DNA from 2 places in the Sphingomonas olei genome. Region 2 is predicted to be linked to the other one. Evidence: riboswitches for the same ligand, from Rfam matches in the RefSeq annotation. Region 2 holds a riboswitch; the other holds the start of a gene.

Region 1 (7,156 bases), on a different contig from region 2:
CGAAGTCGATCTCGCGAAAGCCGGGGTCGTTGACGTCGGGCGACAGCGACAGCGTCTTGTTGGTCGGCCCGATCGCGCCGGCGACGAAGCGGCGGCGGCCGTCACGCGCGGCATATTCGTCAGCGATACGGCGCGCCATGGCGGCGCTTTCGACGTTGATCTCGCGCACCAGATTCTCGGCGCCATAATCGGCCTGGCTGATGCGATTGGCCGAGAAGGTGTTGGTTTCCGCGATATCGGCCCCCGCCTCGAAATAGGCGCGGTGGATCGATTCGGGCACCTCCGGCTTGGTCAGCGCGAGGATGTCGTTGTTGCCCTTCTGGTCATGGCCAAGGCCAAGCGTGCCGGCATAATCCGCCTCCGACAGCTTCCAGTTCTGGATCTCGGTGCCGAATGCCCCGTCGGTGACGAGGATACGCTCGCGCGCGGCATCGAGCAGGGCTTCGCGGGCGCCCTCGGGCGCAAGACTGGCGTGGCTGGGCATGAAGCGCAGCATATAAAGATATCTTTATATGTTCAAGCCAGGTGGTCAGAGCCTTTCATCAGGCACGATCACGCGGCGGCCGTCGGCGCGTGCGAGCACCTCCACCCCAACCCCATAAGCCGCGGCGAGGTGCGCATGCGTCATCACCCTGTCGGTGGCGCCATGCGCGAGCACGCGGCCGTCCTTCAGCAGCAGCACCTCGTCGGCGATCGCGGCGGCCTGGGTCAGGTCGTGCAGCACGACGACGACGCCCATCCCGCGCGTCGCCGCATCCCGCAGCAGCGCCAGCGTCTCGAGTTGGTGCAGCGGATCGAGGCTGGCGAGCGGCTCATCGGCGAGCAGCCAGCGCGGCTCGCCGGCCAGCACCCGCGCGAGCAATACACGCGCGCGTTCCCCACCCGACAGGCTGCGCACCGCGCACTCGGCCAGATCGATGGTGTGCGTGGCCGCAAGCGCCCGCTCCACGGCCGCCGCGTCGCCGTCGCCGTGCGGCAGGCGGCCGAGCGCGACCAGATCGCGCACACGCATGTCCCAATGCACCACCGAATCCTGCGGCAGGTAGCCGATCGCCTTGGCGCGCTCGCGCGGCGACAGCGCGGCGACATCGACGCCGTCGATGCTGACCGCGCCACCCTCCACCTGCACCAGCGCGGCGGCGGCGCGCAGCAGCGTGCTCTTGCCCGCGCCATTGGCGCCCAGCACCACCGTCACCCGGCCGAACGCGAAGGCAGCGTCGACGCCGTGAAGGATTCGCCGCCGCCCGAGCGTAACGGCCAGATCGCGGGAGATCAGCCCCATGACCGCCCCCGCTCACCCAGCAGTAGGGCGAGGAAGAAAGGCGCGCCGATCAGCGCCATGGCGACGCCCAGCCGCACCTCACCCGCACCGGGCACCAGCCGGCAGAGCGTATCCGCACCGAGCACCAGCGCCGCCCCCCCCAATGCGCTCGGCACCAGCAGCGCAGAGGGCCGCGCCCCGACCAGCGGGCGCAGCAGATGCGGCACGACCAGCCCGACGAAGCCGATCACGCCGGTCACTGCGACACCGGCGCCGACCGCCAGCCCCGTTCCCGCGATGACCAGCGCCTGCAAGCGCCTGAGGTCCACCCCCAGCGATCGCGCGGCATCGCTGCCCAGCGTGAGCGCGTCGAGGCTGCGCCCGGTCAGGAGCAGCAGCACCGCGCCGGCCAGCATGAAGGGTGCGGCATGGGCCAGATCGGCGAAGCTGCGATCGGTCAGCGCGCCCATCAGCCAGTCGAGCACCTCGGCCACGACATAAGGATTGGGCGCGATCGAGATGAGAAAGGCGGTAAGCGCCGCAGCGAGGCTGGCCAGCACCGATCCCGCCAGCACGAAGGCGGCCGGGCTCTCGGCGCGCCAGGTGAGCGCGGCGAGCAACGCCATCGCCCCGATCGCCGCCGCCATTGCCGCAGCGAACACGCCCCATTGGCTCGCCACCCCCAGCACCAGCGCGGCGACCGCGCCCAGCGCCGCGGCGGAGGACACGCCCAGCACGCCGGGGTCGGCGAGCGGGTTGCGCAGCCATCCCTGAAGCACCGCGCCCGACAGGCCAAGCACCGCGCCAAGCACCGTCGCCAGCAACGCGCGCGGCAGCCGCAGTTCGGCGATGATCATCCAGCGCGGATCGCCCGACCACCAGGCGTCCAGCGGCACCCACGCCTTGCCCGCCATCAGCGAGCCGGCGAACAGCAAGAGGACGAGCAGCAGCAGGGCGGCGTTCAGCGGCACGCGGCTCATGCGCCAAGGCTCCGGCGGATTGCGGCAAGCCGCTCCAGCGCAGGCGCGATCGTCGGCCCGCCGCAATTGACGAGCGTGCGGGGGAAGGACGCCTCGCGGGTCGCTGCGCCGCTCGCCGCGAGCAACCGGCGACGCATCGTCGCGGTGCGCCCGCCAGCGTCGGGGGACAGGATCGCCGCGGGTGGATCGGCAACGATCGTCTCCACCGGCAACCGCCCGGTCATCGCCAGGCCGTAATCGGCGGCGGCATCGCGCAGCCCGACGTGGCCCATCATCTCGTGCAGCAGCGTGCCGTCACCATTGGCAAGGTCGCCGCCGATGAACAGCAAGGCGGACGGGCCGGGCCCGTCGCCACGTGTCGCTGCCAGCGCGCCGGCGATTCGCGCGTCGAGCGCTCCGCCCCGCCGCGTTGCGCCGACAGCGGCGGCGACCTCGGCGATCTGCGCGCGGCTGGCGGCGATCGTCGTGGGGGAATCGAGGTACAGGGTCCGCAGCCCCGCGCGCTCAAACGCCGCGCGGGTCGCGGGCGGCGTGAAGCTGCTCGCGATGACCAGATCGGGCGCGAGCGCGATCACCTCCTCCGCCGTTCCTGCGGTGGCGCGAAACTGGCGCGCCACGTCGAGCGGGAGCGAGGTGGCGCGGGGATCCTGCGAATAATGGCTGATCGCGGCGATCCGCTGCGGCGGCACCAGCGCGAGCAGCAACTGGTCCGCGCACGGGTTGAGCGAGACGATCCCGCCACCCCGCTCGCCAACGCGCGCCGGCGCCGCGCCGGAACAGCCGGCGAGCAACAGCGCAAGGAGCAGGATCAGCCGCATCGATCGTCAGCCTACCGCCCCCGTCCCCGCCCCGTCGCGATCAAAATGAGCGCGATGGGGCGGGAGCGGGCGCGGTGACGCCTCAGTCCAGCTTCACGCGCAGGCCGCCATAGGCCGCGCGCCCGATCGTGCCGTAATTGGCGACCACGCGGTAATCGGCGTCGAACACATTCTCGACCCGGCCATAGATCGACAGGCGGTCATTCAGCGGCAGCTCGACCCGCAGGTTCGCCAGCGTATAGCCGTCGAGCCGAACGCGATTGGCCGCATCGTCGAAACTGTCGCCTACGGTCAGCACGGTCGCGCCCAGCGCCAGCCCGAAGGGGAAACGATAATCGGCCGACACGCTGACGCTGTCCGCCGGCCGGCGCGCCAGATCGTTGCCGACCAGCCCGGCGCTGCGGTTCTCGCTGTCGACATGGGTATAGGCGGCGTTGATGGTGAAGCGATCGACCGGGCGCATCAGCAGCGCGAACTCGGCGCCCTTGGCGCGCGTGCGCGCGATGTTGCTGTAGGTGAAGGTCAGCGCGTCGAAATCGATCTGGTTGCGCGTGTGGCGATTGAAATAGGTCGCGCTGGCAACCAGCCGGTCGTCGATCAGCCGCTGCTCGATCCCTGCGTCCCAGCTCTTCGCGGTTTCCGGGTCGAGCGTCGGCGTGCCGTAGAAGGGCGCATACAGCTGGTACAAGGTCGGCGCCTTGAACCCCTCGGCATAGCTGGCGCGCAGCGTCGTGCCGGTGGGCAGCGTATAGGCGGCATTGGCGGCAAAGGTGGTGCGCCCGCCAAAGGCATCGTCATCGTCGTGGCGCACGCCCCCGGTGATGGCGAGTCCCGCGACCGGCGTCAGGATCACTTCGCCCCACACGCTCGTCGTGCCGCGGCTGAACCGGTCGGTGGCATCGGCAAGGCGGGTCGTCTCATGCTCCGCGCCCAGCACGACGCGGATCTGGTCCGTCGCCTGCAGATCGCCCTTGTAGGTGTAGCGTTCGCTGCGCCCGCGCGACAGGAACAATGGCGCGGCGCCGACATCGGGGTCGTAATTGTCGCGGTCGATATCGGCGATCTGGAACGCCAGCACGTTGCGGAACCGGCCGTCGAGGAAATCGGCGTTCAGCCCGGCATAGCCGTACAATTCCTGCGCCGTGGAATATTCGCGCGTATCGGCAAAGGCGAAGGCGGGCGCGGGAAAGCCGTCGAGGTCGGTACGGCTGTCCGCCCAATACCCACGCAGGTCGAGCCGGATGTTGGGCGCGAACGCCACTTCCACCCGGCCACTGGCGCCATATTGGCGATAGCCGTCCCGCTCGATGCCGCGATCATAAGCGGAAATGCCGTCAGTGCGCAGGTACCCGCCGGTGAGCGCACCGGAGACGATCCCGCTGCCGCCCGAAATGCCGCCGCTGGCGAACAGCGTATCCATCGCGCCATATTCGACATTGCCGCGCGCGCGCAGCTGCTGCGTCGGCGCCTGGGTGATCACGTTGACGACACCGCCGATCGCCTGGCTGCCCCAGGGCACCGAATTGGGCCCGCGCACCACCTCGACCCGCTCGACCGAGGCGGTGAGCAGATTGGCGAAATCGAACGCACCGCCGGGCGAGGAGGGGTCGTTGACGCGTACGCCGTCGATCAGCGTCAGCGTCTGGTCGGCCTCCGCGCCGCGGATGCGCACGTAATTGACCGTGCCCACCCCGCCGTTGCGAGTCATCGTCACGCCCGGCGTCGTCTGCAACAGGTCGCTCAGCACCACCGTCTGCCGCTGTTCGATCGTCTCGCGGTCGATGATCGTCACCGCCTGGCCGGTGGTGTCGACATCCTGCGGCACGCCGCTGGCCGTCACCACGATATCGCCGCGCGGCGGCGCTTCCTGTGGCCCCTCCTGCGCCAACGCAGGTGCGGCGATCAGGGTGGCGGATGCCGCCAGCCAATGCATGGTCTTCATTGTTCTTGCCCCAACAAAAGGGCTGCGGCCGGCGCCTTGCACAGCGCCGCCGGTCAGCCGATCCCTCTTGTCGTTCGCTCGAGGGTTTCGGCCTCGTCCGCCCGGCACACCCCGTCCGCGCGATGGATCGACGTGCGACCGGCAGGTCTCCTGGCTCTCGGTTCACCGTGCCGCCCGGCCTTCCCGGAAGCCTCAAGCCTCCAGTGGCGCGGATGGGCGACACTCGCCGATCACAGTTGCGGGGGCAGCGCGGGATCAGGCTGTTGGCCCTTCCCGACTTCCCTTTTCATCCCGTCTCCGGGAACCGTTCGCGGCCGCGCCCCTAGGATCAGCGGCCGGGGCGCGTCAATATTCGACGCCCTTTTGCGCGTTGAAGCCGGCGTTGAACGGGTGCTTCACCTCCCCGAATTCGGTGACCAGATCGGCGATTTCGACCAGCTCTGCCCGCGCGCCGCGCCCGGTGATGCAGATATGCTTGGTCAGCGGCCGCTCCTTCAGGAACGCCAGCACCTCCGCCGACGGCAGCGTATCGTCGGCAAGCACGATGTTGAGTTCGTCGAGGATCACGAAGTCGATCTCGGGATCGAGGATCAGTTCCTTCGCCCGCTCCCAGCCGCGGCGCGCCGCGGCGATGTCGCGCGCACGATCCTGCGTGTCCCAGGTGAACCCCTCCCCCATGCTTTCGAAGCTGACGAGGTCGGACGGGTGGTCGGTGAAGAAGTTGCGCTCGCCGGTTTCCCACGTGCCCTTCACGAACTGCAGGATCGCCACGCGCATCCCCCAGCCGACCGAGCGGATCGCCATGCCGAAGGCGGCGGAGGACTTCCCCTTGCCGTTGCCGGTGTGGACGATCAGCAGCCCGCGCTCCAGCGTGCGGCGCGCCTGCATCTTGTCGCGCGCCACCTTCATGCGGCGCATCCGTTCATTGTGCCGGGCGTGATCGTCGGGTGCGTCGGTCATCCGCGCGCTATCGTCATGTGCCGCGCAGCTGGCAACCGCCGGCTCATTTCGCCGCGGCAGGCGCCTTCTTGTAGGGCACGAAATCGCCGAGCACGACGAAGCCGCGCGGGATGCGCGACGTGCGATCGAGCAGCTGGAGCGAATCGGTCCGGCACAATTGCGGGCCGGCCCAGCGGTTCAGCAGCGCGTCGAAATCGTTGAGCTGGTCAGCGCCGGTCTGCGGCTCGTTGAGATACAGGGTGCTGCCGACGCGGTAGATGATCGCTTTCTTGTCGATGATCTGCGTTGACGTGATCGCGGTGGTGCTGATGCAGCGCACCGGCTCCCCAGCGACGCGCCCGGCGAGCGCCTTTTGCAATTGCACCTCCGGCGTGTCGCGCGGGGCTGCGGTGGCGGGAGCGGCCAGCACGGCCGCGGCGAGAAGGGCGGGTGCAAACATCTTCATGCGACAAGGCTGCGCCCGGCTTGCTGAACGCACGCTGACCATCGACAGGCCGGCGGCAGCGCGATCAGCAGCGTGCGCAGACCTGTTTCGCCATCGGCGGCACGCCCTCGCCGTCCAGCGTCACCAGCGCGGCATTCAGGTGAAGGCTGGTGGTCGACAGCCCCAGCATGTCCGCCATGCGCAGCGCCTCGCGGACGACATCGATCAACGGCCGGCCGGCATCGGCATATAGGTCAGGGGAGCACAGGTCGGATTGCATGGCGCGCGCCCTAGCCGCGTCGGCACGGCGCGGGAACCCCGCGGGCGGTAAATACCGCCGGGCGGAACGTTCCACCGGCCAGGCTGCTCGATCGCCCGCACAGCAAAGCCCTCCCCTCACGGATGCGGATGACGGATAACCTGCATTGCACTCGCTCGGGCGCTGCCCCACATAGCCGGGTAACACACCAACGGGGCAACAATGGCTGATCCATATTCGACGCTCGGCGTAGCGCGTGGCGCCTCCGAGGCCGAGATCAAGAAAGCATATCGCAAGCTCGCAAAGGAGCTGCATCCCGACCGTAATCAGGACAATCCCAAGGCGGCGGAACGCTTCAGCCAGGTCACCAATGCCTATGACCTGCTGAGCGACAAGGACAAGCGCGCCCGGTTCGACCGCGGCGAGATCGATGCCGATGGCAATCCCACCTCGCCCTTCGGGGCGGGCTTTGGCGGCGGCGGCTTTGCCGGCGGGCGCTCCGCCGGCGGCGG
Region 2 (7,156 bases):
AACGCGACCAATCTGTTCGACGAACGCGCCTTCGCCTCCTGCCTGGCGCGTGGCGACTGCTTCATGGCCGCGCCGCGCAACGTCATGGCGACACTCGGCTTTCGCTTCTGATCGGTTTCGGCGGCGCATTTCCACCATGCGCCGCGCGATACGTGCATCTCCCGATATGCCGTGGCTTGGGCCGCGCTTATGTCGCGGGTGTCGGTAAAGAGTGATCCGGCCAAAGAGAGTGAGGCGATATGAAGTATTTCATCGGGACCGCGCTTGCGATCCTCATCGCTGCGCCCGCTGCGGCGCAATCCGCCGGGGCGATCCAATCCAGCGGTCGCGTCGAAGCCCGGTTCGGCTGGGACCGGGGTGAGTTCAAGACTGAATTTCGCGACCCTCTGGTAGACATTTCCGACAAGAACGGAAAGAGCGGCGTCACTTACGGTATCGAAGCGGGCTATGACTATGTCACCGACAGCCGGTTCCTGGTTGGCGGCTATGTCGGGGTCGAGGGATCGTCCATCAAGGACTGCGACACCAGCCCGTTCGGCGATCGTGCCTGTCTGAAGGGCGGACGCAATTTCACCGTCGGCGCACGGGCGGGCTACGTCACGGACCAGGGCGTCGTCTATCTTAAGGGCGGCTATTCCAACGGCCAGCTGAAGTTCGAGGCCGATGATTTCGTCGATGACGAACGGGTGCGGTTCAAGGACAATCACGGCGGCTTCCATCTGGGTGCCGGCGGCGAGGTAATGGTCGCCAACAACGTCTATGGAAAGCTCGAATACGTCTTCACCAACTATTCGGCTGACAAGTTCGACGACGGCATCACCTATTCCAAATTCCGTCCGCAGCGGCATCAGGTCGTGGCCGGCATCGGCATTCGTTTCTGATGAATGCAGCGGCACGACCGCAGCGGACATCATGATATAAACATATCTTTATATCAGCATTGACAGGGCTGGTTGGATGATGTTCAACCGGCCCTGTCGAGGTTCCCCATCCCAGGCGTGGCGATGGGGCTAAGACGGGAAGCCGGTGACGTTCCAGAAGGGGCGGATTCCGGCGCTGCCCCCGCAACTGTGAGCGGAGAGCGGCAGTTCCATTTCGTGTCACTGGGCCCTGTAACGGGTCCGGGAAGGCCGGAACTGCCGTGTTGACCCGCAAGCCAGGAGACCTGCCTCCGACGCGATAACGTTCCTCGGACGGGGGTTCCTCCGGTGGATCGCGCCGGAGAACCGTGGATGGTGACTGCCATCGCGGACCATCGATGACGTGCGCGCTCCCTCTGGCTCCCCTGTTCGTACAACAGCAGGTGAGTCATGACGAACAGCGGTTTCACGTTCACGACCAGCAGCATCCCTTTTGACGAGGACTATCAGCCCGGCGACAGTACGCGGCTGACCACCAACTTCGCCAATCTGGCGCGGGGCGAGGCGCGGGCAGAGAACCTGCGCAACACGCTGCGGATGATCGACAATCGCTTCAACGCACTGATGCACTGGGACAATCCCGGCGGTGATCGCTACGCCCTCGCGCTGCGCATCGTCTCCGCTCACCTGGCGATCACCGATGGCGACCCGGTCGGCCTGCCGCTGATCGAGATGCTGGCGACGACGGTGCTCGACCGGCAGAGCGGCGCGTGGACCGACGGCATGACCGGCAACAGCCTGTCCTCCTACATCCGCGACTATGATTTCAGCATCCGCCTGCCCGATTACCAGCGGCGCAGCCCATGCGGCGGTGCGCCGGAGGGGTTCGGCGAGTTACATGGCAAGCTGTTCCGGCACTTCTTGGGCTCCAGCGCCTATCGCGACCAGTTTGGCAAGCCGCCGGTGTTCTGCCTCAGCGTCTCCAGCCGCGAGATCTATCATCGCACCACCAACTCCCACCCGGTCCTGGGCGTGGAGTATCGATGCGAGCATCACTCCGCGACCGACAGCTATTTCGCCAAGATGGGCCTCGCGGTGCGCTATTTCATGCCGCCGCACGCCGCCGCCCCGCTCGCCTTCTACCATCAGGGTCGGCTGCTCGACGATTATACCCATGTCGAACTGGCCAGCACCGTCGCGACGATGGAGACCTTCCAGAAGATCTACCGGCCGGAAATCTACAACGCCAATTCGGTCGCCGCGCATGACTATCGGCCCAGCCTCACGCGGCAGGATTATTCGCTGACGCGCATCGCCTACGACCGCGAAGAACGCAGCCGCCTCGCCGTCGCGCAGGGCCGCTTTGCCGAGGAACATGTCATCCGCCCGCATGGCGCGATGCTCGAACAATGGTCAGCGACGTGCGGCCTGTGACCCCCATTCACCCAAGGAATCCAATGATGACCACAGTGTTGCCGACCACCACCGCCGGCAGTCTGCCCAAGCCCGCGTGGCTCGCCACGCCGGAGACGCTCTGGTCGCCGTGGAAGCTCGCCGATGCCGAACTCGCGGATGCGCAGCGCGACGCCCTGCGGCTTGCGGTGGATGATCAGCGCCAGGCCGGGATCACCATCATCGGCGACGGCGAGCAGACCCGCCAGCATTTCGTCACCACCTTCATCGAGCATCTGAACGGCGTCGACTTCGATCGTCGGGAGACCGTGCGCATCCGCAATCGCTACGACGCCAGCGTGCCGACGGTAACCGGCCCCGTGTCGCGCCCCCGTCCTGTGTTCGTCGATGATGCCCGCTATCTGCGCGCGCAGACCGATCAACCGATCAAATGGACCCTCCCCGGCCCGATGACGATGATCGATACCTTGTACGACGCGCATTACCGCAGCCGGGAGAAGCTGGCGTGGGAATTTGCCGGCATCCTCAACCAGGAGGCGCGGGAGCTGGAGGCGGCTGGGGTCGACATCATCCAGTTCGACGAACCGGCGTTCAACGTGTTCTTCGACGAGGCGAACGACTGGGGCATCGCTGCGCTGGAACGCGCCGCCGAGGGGCTGACCGCCGAGACGGCGGTGCACATCTGCTACGGCTATGGCATCAAGGCCAATACCGACTGGAAAAAGACGCTCGGCTCCGAGTGGCGGCAATATGAGCAAACCTTCCCTCGCCTGCAGCAATCGAGCATCGACATCATCTCGCTCGAATGCCGCAATTCGCGGGTGCCGATGGATCTAATGGAACTGATCCGGGGCAAGAAGGTCATGGTCGGCGCGATCGACGTCGCGACCGAACAGGTCGAAACCGCGCAGGAGGTTGCCGAGACGCTCCGCCAGGCGCTGCGCTTCGTCGATGCGGACAAGCTTTATCCGGCCACCAATTGCGGCATGGCCCCGCTGCCGCGTGCCGTGGCGCAGGGCAAGCTGAAGGCGCTGGGCGCTGGCGCGCAGATCGTCCGGCAGGAACTGACCGGCTGAAGCCCGCGACGCCCATTTCCAACCTGATTATCCCCCGCGACAAAATGTCCCAGTGACACCGCCGCACGCAGGCGATACCCACGGTATCGTGGGGGCGATCCGGAATCTGTTGGCGCAACGCCTGGTCCCAGTGCTGATCTGTGCCGCGGCGTTGCTGCTGAAGGTGCTGGTCCCCACCGGCTACATGATCGTTCCCGATGACGGGCGGATCACCGTCGCGGTCTGTTCGGGCTTCGGCCCGCAGACGATGGAGATCGTCATCCCGGGTATGGATCATGCCACGCCCGGCAGTGACTCGTCCAAGGATGGTGGCGCGGGCGACATGCCCTGCGCCTTTGCCGGGCTTTCGACGCAGTTCCTAGGTGCGGTCGATGCCGTGCTGCTGGTCGCCGCGCTGGCGATCGTGGCGGGCCAGGCGCTTCGCCCGATGGTGCGGCGCCTGCCGCGCGCCGCCCTCTACCTGCGCCCTCCGTTGCGCGGACCACCGCTGCTGATCTGACGCGCCGACCGGATCGACCGGCCGGCGACACTGCCGCCTCGCTTTCGCGCGGTGGCGTCCCTGCCGCGTCGCGTGCCCGGCAGGCCCTCGTCAGCAAGAAAGTCCTGTCATGGTCCGCAGCCTGTTGCTCGGCGGCGGCGCCCTGTGCGTCGCCGCTCCCTCCCCCGTCCTTGCTCTTCCCGATGCCGCTCCCGCCCAGCGCGGCGACACCCATATTGCCATCGGCGACGATGCCATCGTCGTCACCGCGCGCGATATGGCGCGCTCCACCGCCAATGTGCTCACCTCGGTCGATGTCCTCGGCGGCGATCTTGCCCAGCGGCAGAATGTCGACAACGCGTGGGAATTGTTCGCCCGCCTGCCCGGGGTGGTGCTGACCGATTTCAACCAGGGCACGACATCGGGCCGCTTCTCGATCCGCGGCTTCAACGGTGAGGGCGAGATCAACGCCGTCAAGCTGCTGATCGACGGCGTCCCGTCCAACGACAATGCCGGGCGGATCGACTTCATCGACCTGGTGGCGCCGCTCGATATCGCCGCGGTGGAGCTGGTGCGTGGCACGTCCGACCCGCGCTGGGGCCTCCATGCCATCGCCGGCAGCGCCAATATCAAGACGCGCACCGGCGGCAATTACCTCGACATGCGCGGCATCGCCGGCGCGTTCGGCACCTATGACGCGCAGCTCGCCGCCGGCGTCGAAACCGGCCGCCTCAGCCAGAATGTCGCGCTCTCCTATCGCCGAACGGACGGTTACCGCGATCACGCCGACCTCGACCGACTGACGCTGGCGGGCAAGTGGTTCTACGACCTGGGCGGCGCGCGGGTCGGCCTGATCGCTCGGCACAGCCGCAGCACGGCCGAGGAGCCCGGCTACCTCACCGATGCCGACGCCTATACCGACCGGCGGCGATCCTATGCCGTGTCTGAGACCGACGGCGGCACCCGCAATCTCAGCCAGTACAGCCTGCACCTCGACGCCGATCTGGCGCGCGACCTGTCACTGACCGCGGTCGGCTATGCGACGACCAACGATGACGATCGCTACGTGCGCTTCTCCGCCAATGTCGCGCAGCAGCGCCGGCTGACGCAGGAACAGCATTATGGCGTGGTCGCCGGCGTGCACTGGCATGCCGCGGGCTGGCTGATGGCGGAGGCCGGGGGCGACGTGCAATGGCAACACAATCGCAGCCTGCGCTGGACGACCGACCGGCGGATCATCACCGCACCGACGCGCGACCAGGATTTCGACCTCACGGTGGGCGGCGCCTATGTGCAGGCGATTGTCACCCCGGCGACGTGGCTGACGATCACCCCGGCGTGGCGGATTGACCGGGTCGACGGTGACTTCCTGAACCGGCTGAACGGCGCGCGCGCGCCGGTCAACGATTATGGCACGATCAGCCAGCCGAAGCTGTCGGTCGCGGTGACGCCCACGGCCGGGCTGACCCCTTACGCCAATTACGGTCGCACCTTCCAGGTCGGCGCGGGCTCCGGTGCCTTTGTCGTGCCGCCGCGCGTGCGCGATGTGGCGCCTTCGATCAACGAAGGGTGGGAAGGCGGCGTCAAACTGTCGCACGGCCGCTGGCTGACCGCGCGCGCCGCGGTCTGGCAGCAGACGGCAAGTGGCGAGCTGCGCCGGCGCCTCAACGATCCCTCCGGCGAATTCGACAATCTCGGCGCAACCCGTCGCCGCGGTCTCGACCTGGAGGCTCAAGTTCGCCCGCTGCCCGGCCTGTCCGCCTGGGCCAGCTGGTCGCATCAAAAGGCCGTCATTCGCGTGCCCGATCCCGCCGCACCGCTCACCGCGGGCAATGCGATCGATCACGTCCCCCAGAACGTCGTCACCGCGGGCGTTGAATGGGCGCCGACGACCCTGCCGTGGCGCGCCTCGCTGTGGGGCAATGGGCAATCCTCCTATGAACTCACCACCGCCAACGATCAGGGACGCTATGGCGGCTATTTCCAGCTTACCGCGGAACTCGCCTATCGGCTGAACGACGCGCTGGAGCTGTCCGCGCAGGTGCGCAACCTCGCCAATGATCGCTACGAATATGTCTGGTACGACGGCACCCAGCGGCTGCACGCGCCGGCCGATCCGCGCAGCCTGTTCGGCGCGATCCGCGCGCGGTTCTGACCGTGTCCCGGATAGGAACGCAGACCGTAACGGCGGGACGGCAGCCCTGGCGATCGGCCGCACGCCGTATCCACCTGTGGCTGGGGCTAACGATCGGATTGCTGTTCGCCGTGATCAGCCTTACCGGATCGGCGCTGGTCTTCTACGTCGGCATCGACGCGGCGCTGCATCCCGAAACGCAGGTGGAGCAGCGGGCACCCGCGCCGGGCTGGACGTCGCCAGTGTGGGATCGTGCGCTGGCGACGGCGCACGCCGCACGCTTCGATCCGGCGGGCAAATGGTCGTTCGAGGTGACGGACATCGGCGGCGCGATCCCCGCGCGCTATTATCCGCCTGTTTCGGGTGCCGTGCGCCACCCGCCGCGGCTGATGGTGTGGTTCTCCGCCGATGGCAGCCGCATCCTGCGGGTCGCGCCGTGGGGCGGCTATCTGATGAGCTGGCTCTACGAACTGCACATGCATCTCCTCGCGGGGGACGTCGGCGCGCAGGTCGTCGGTTGGTCGGGCGTCATCATGCTGGTGCTGCTGTTGAGCGGCTTGATCGCCTGGTGGCCGCGCGGCTCGTGGCGCAAGGCGCTGGCGTTACGTCGCAACGCACCGCCGATCCGCCGCCTCAACGACATCCACCGGCTCGTCGGGGTGGGAAGCGGCGGCTTGCTGCTGATCCTTGTCGCGTCTGGCGTCATCCTCGCACTGCCGGCGGTCAAGGCGGCGCTGCTGTCGCCCGCGGCGGTGCCGGAGCCGCCAGCGATCGCAGGCAGCGGACCGGCGCTGCCGATTACCCGCGCGCTGGCCGGCGTCCGTGCGGCAGTGCCCGATGCCCGGCTCGCCTTCATCGACGTGCCGGGCGATCCCGCCGTGCCGTATCGCGTCCGCATTCAGGTGCCGGGCGACCCGCACCGCCGCTTTCCCGGCAGCTATGTCTTCGTCGATCAGCGTAGCGCTGGCATCGTCGCGTTGCACAATGTGCGTGACGGCGGTCTCGGCACCGCGATCAATGCCTGGGTGCGCCCGCTGCATGATGGATCAGCCGGCGGGGTCGTCGGCCGCATTCTCGCGGTTCTGATCGGCCTGGCGCCCACCGCGCTGTTCGTCACCGGCCTGTTGCGCTGGCAGCGCCGGCGTGGTCGTTCGGCGGACCCGGCACAGTGACCATCCGCATCAACACGGGATGG

What was found. A riboswitch is a leader RNA that binds a small molecule or an ion and turns the genes downstream of it on or off. The one in region 2 is predicted to bind cobalamin.
Region 1: it holds a riboswitch for cobalamin, as region 2 does, so the genes downstream of both, ACH0BU_RS10730 (TonB-dependent receptor plug domain-containing protein) here and ACH0BU_RS14825 (putative oxygenase MesX) in region 2, are expected to answer to the same signal.

Annotation. Positions count from the first base shown of each region.
Region 1 is NZ_JBIQEU010000008.1:62,997-70,152, reverse strand. Features, by position in the region: gene ACH0BU_RS10750 (homocysteine S-methyltransferase family protein) at 1-484, opposite strand, end outside; gene ACH0BU_RS10745 (ABC transporter ATP-binding protein) at 530-1,282, opposite strand; gene ACH0BU_RS10740 (FecCD family ABC transporter permease) at 1,273-2,241, opposite strand; gene ACH0BU_RS10735 (ABC transporter substrate-binding protein) at 2,238-3,059, opposite strand; gene ACH0BU_RS10730 (TonB-dependent receptor plug domain-containing protein) at 3,142-5,001, opposite strand; cobalamin riboswitch at 5,124-5,325, opposite strand; gene cobO (cob(I)yrinic acid a,c-diamide adenosyltransferase) at 5,347-5,961, opposite strand; gene ACH0BU_RS10720 (hypothetical protein) at 6,005-6,406, opposite strand; gene ACH0BU_RS10715 (hypothetical protein) at 6,471-6,665, opposite strand; gene ACH0BU_RS10710 (DnaJ C-terminal domain-containing protein) at 6,867-7,156, shown strand, end outside.
Region 2 is NZ_JBIQEU010000017.1:37,484-44,639, reverse strand. Features, by position in the region: gene ACH0BU_RS14835 (TonB-dependent siderophore receptor) at 1-111, shown strand, start outside; gene ACH0BU_RS14830 (outer membrane protein) at 240-881, shown strand; cobalamin riboswitch at 964-1,187, shown strand; gene ACH0BU_RS14825 (putative oxygenase MesX) at 1,311-2,294, shown strand; gene ACH0BU_RS14820 (methionine synthase) at 2,321-3,349, shown strand; gene ACH0BU_RS14815 (DUF2946 family protein) at 3,459-3,848, shown strand; gene ACH0BU_RS14810 (TonB-dependent receptor) at 3,958-5,982, shown strand; gene ACH0BU_RS14805 (PepSY-associated TM helix domain-containing protein) at 5,985-7,133, shown strand.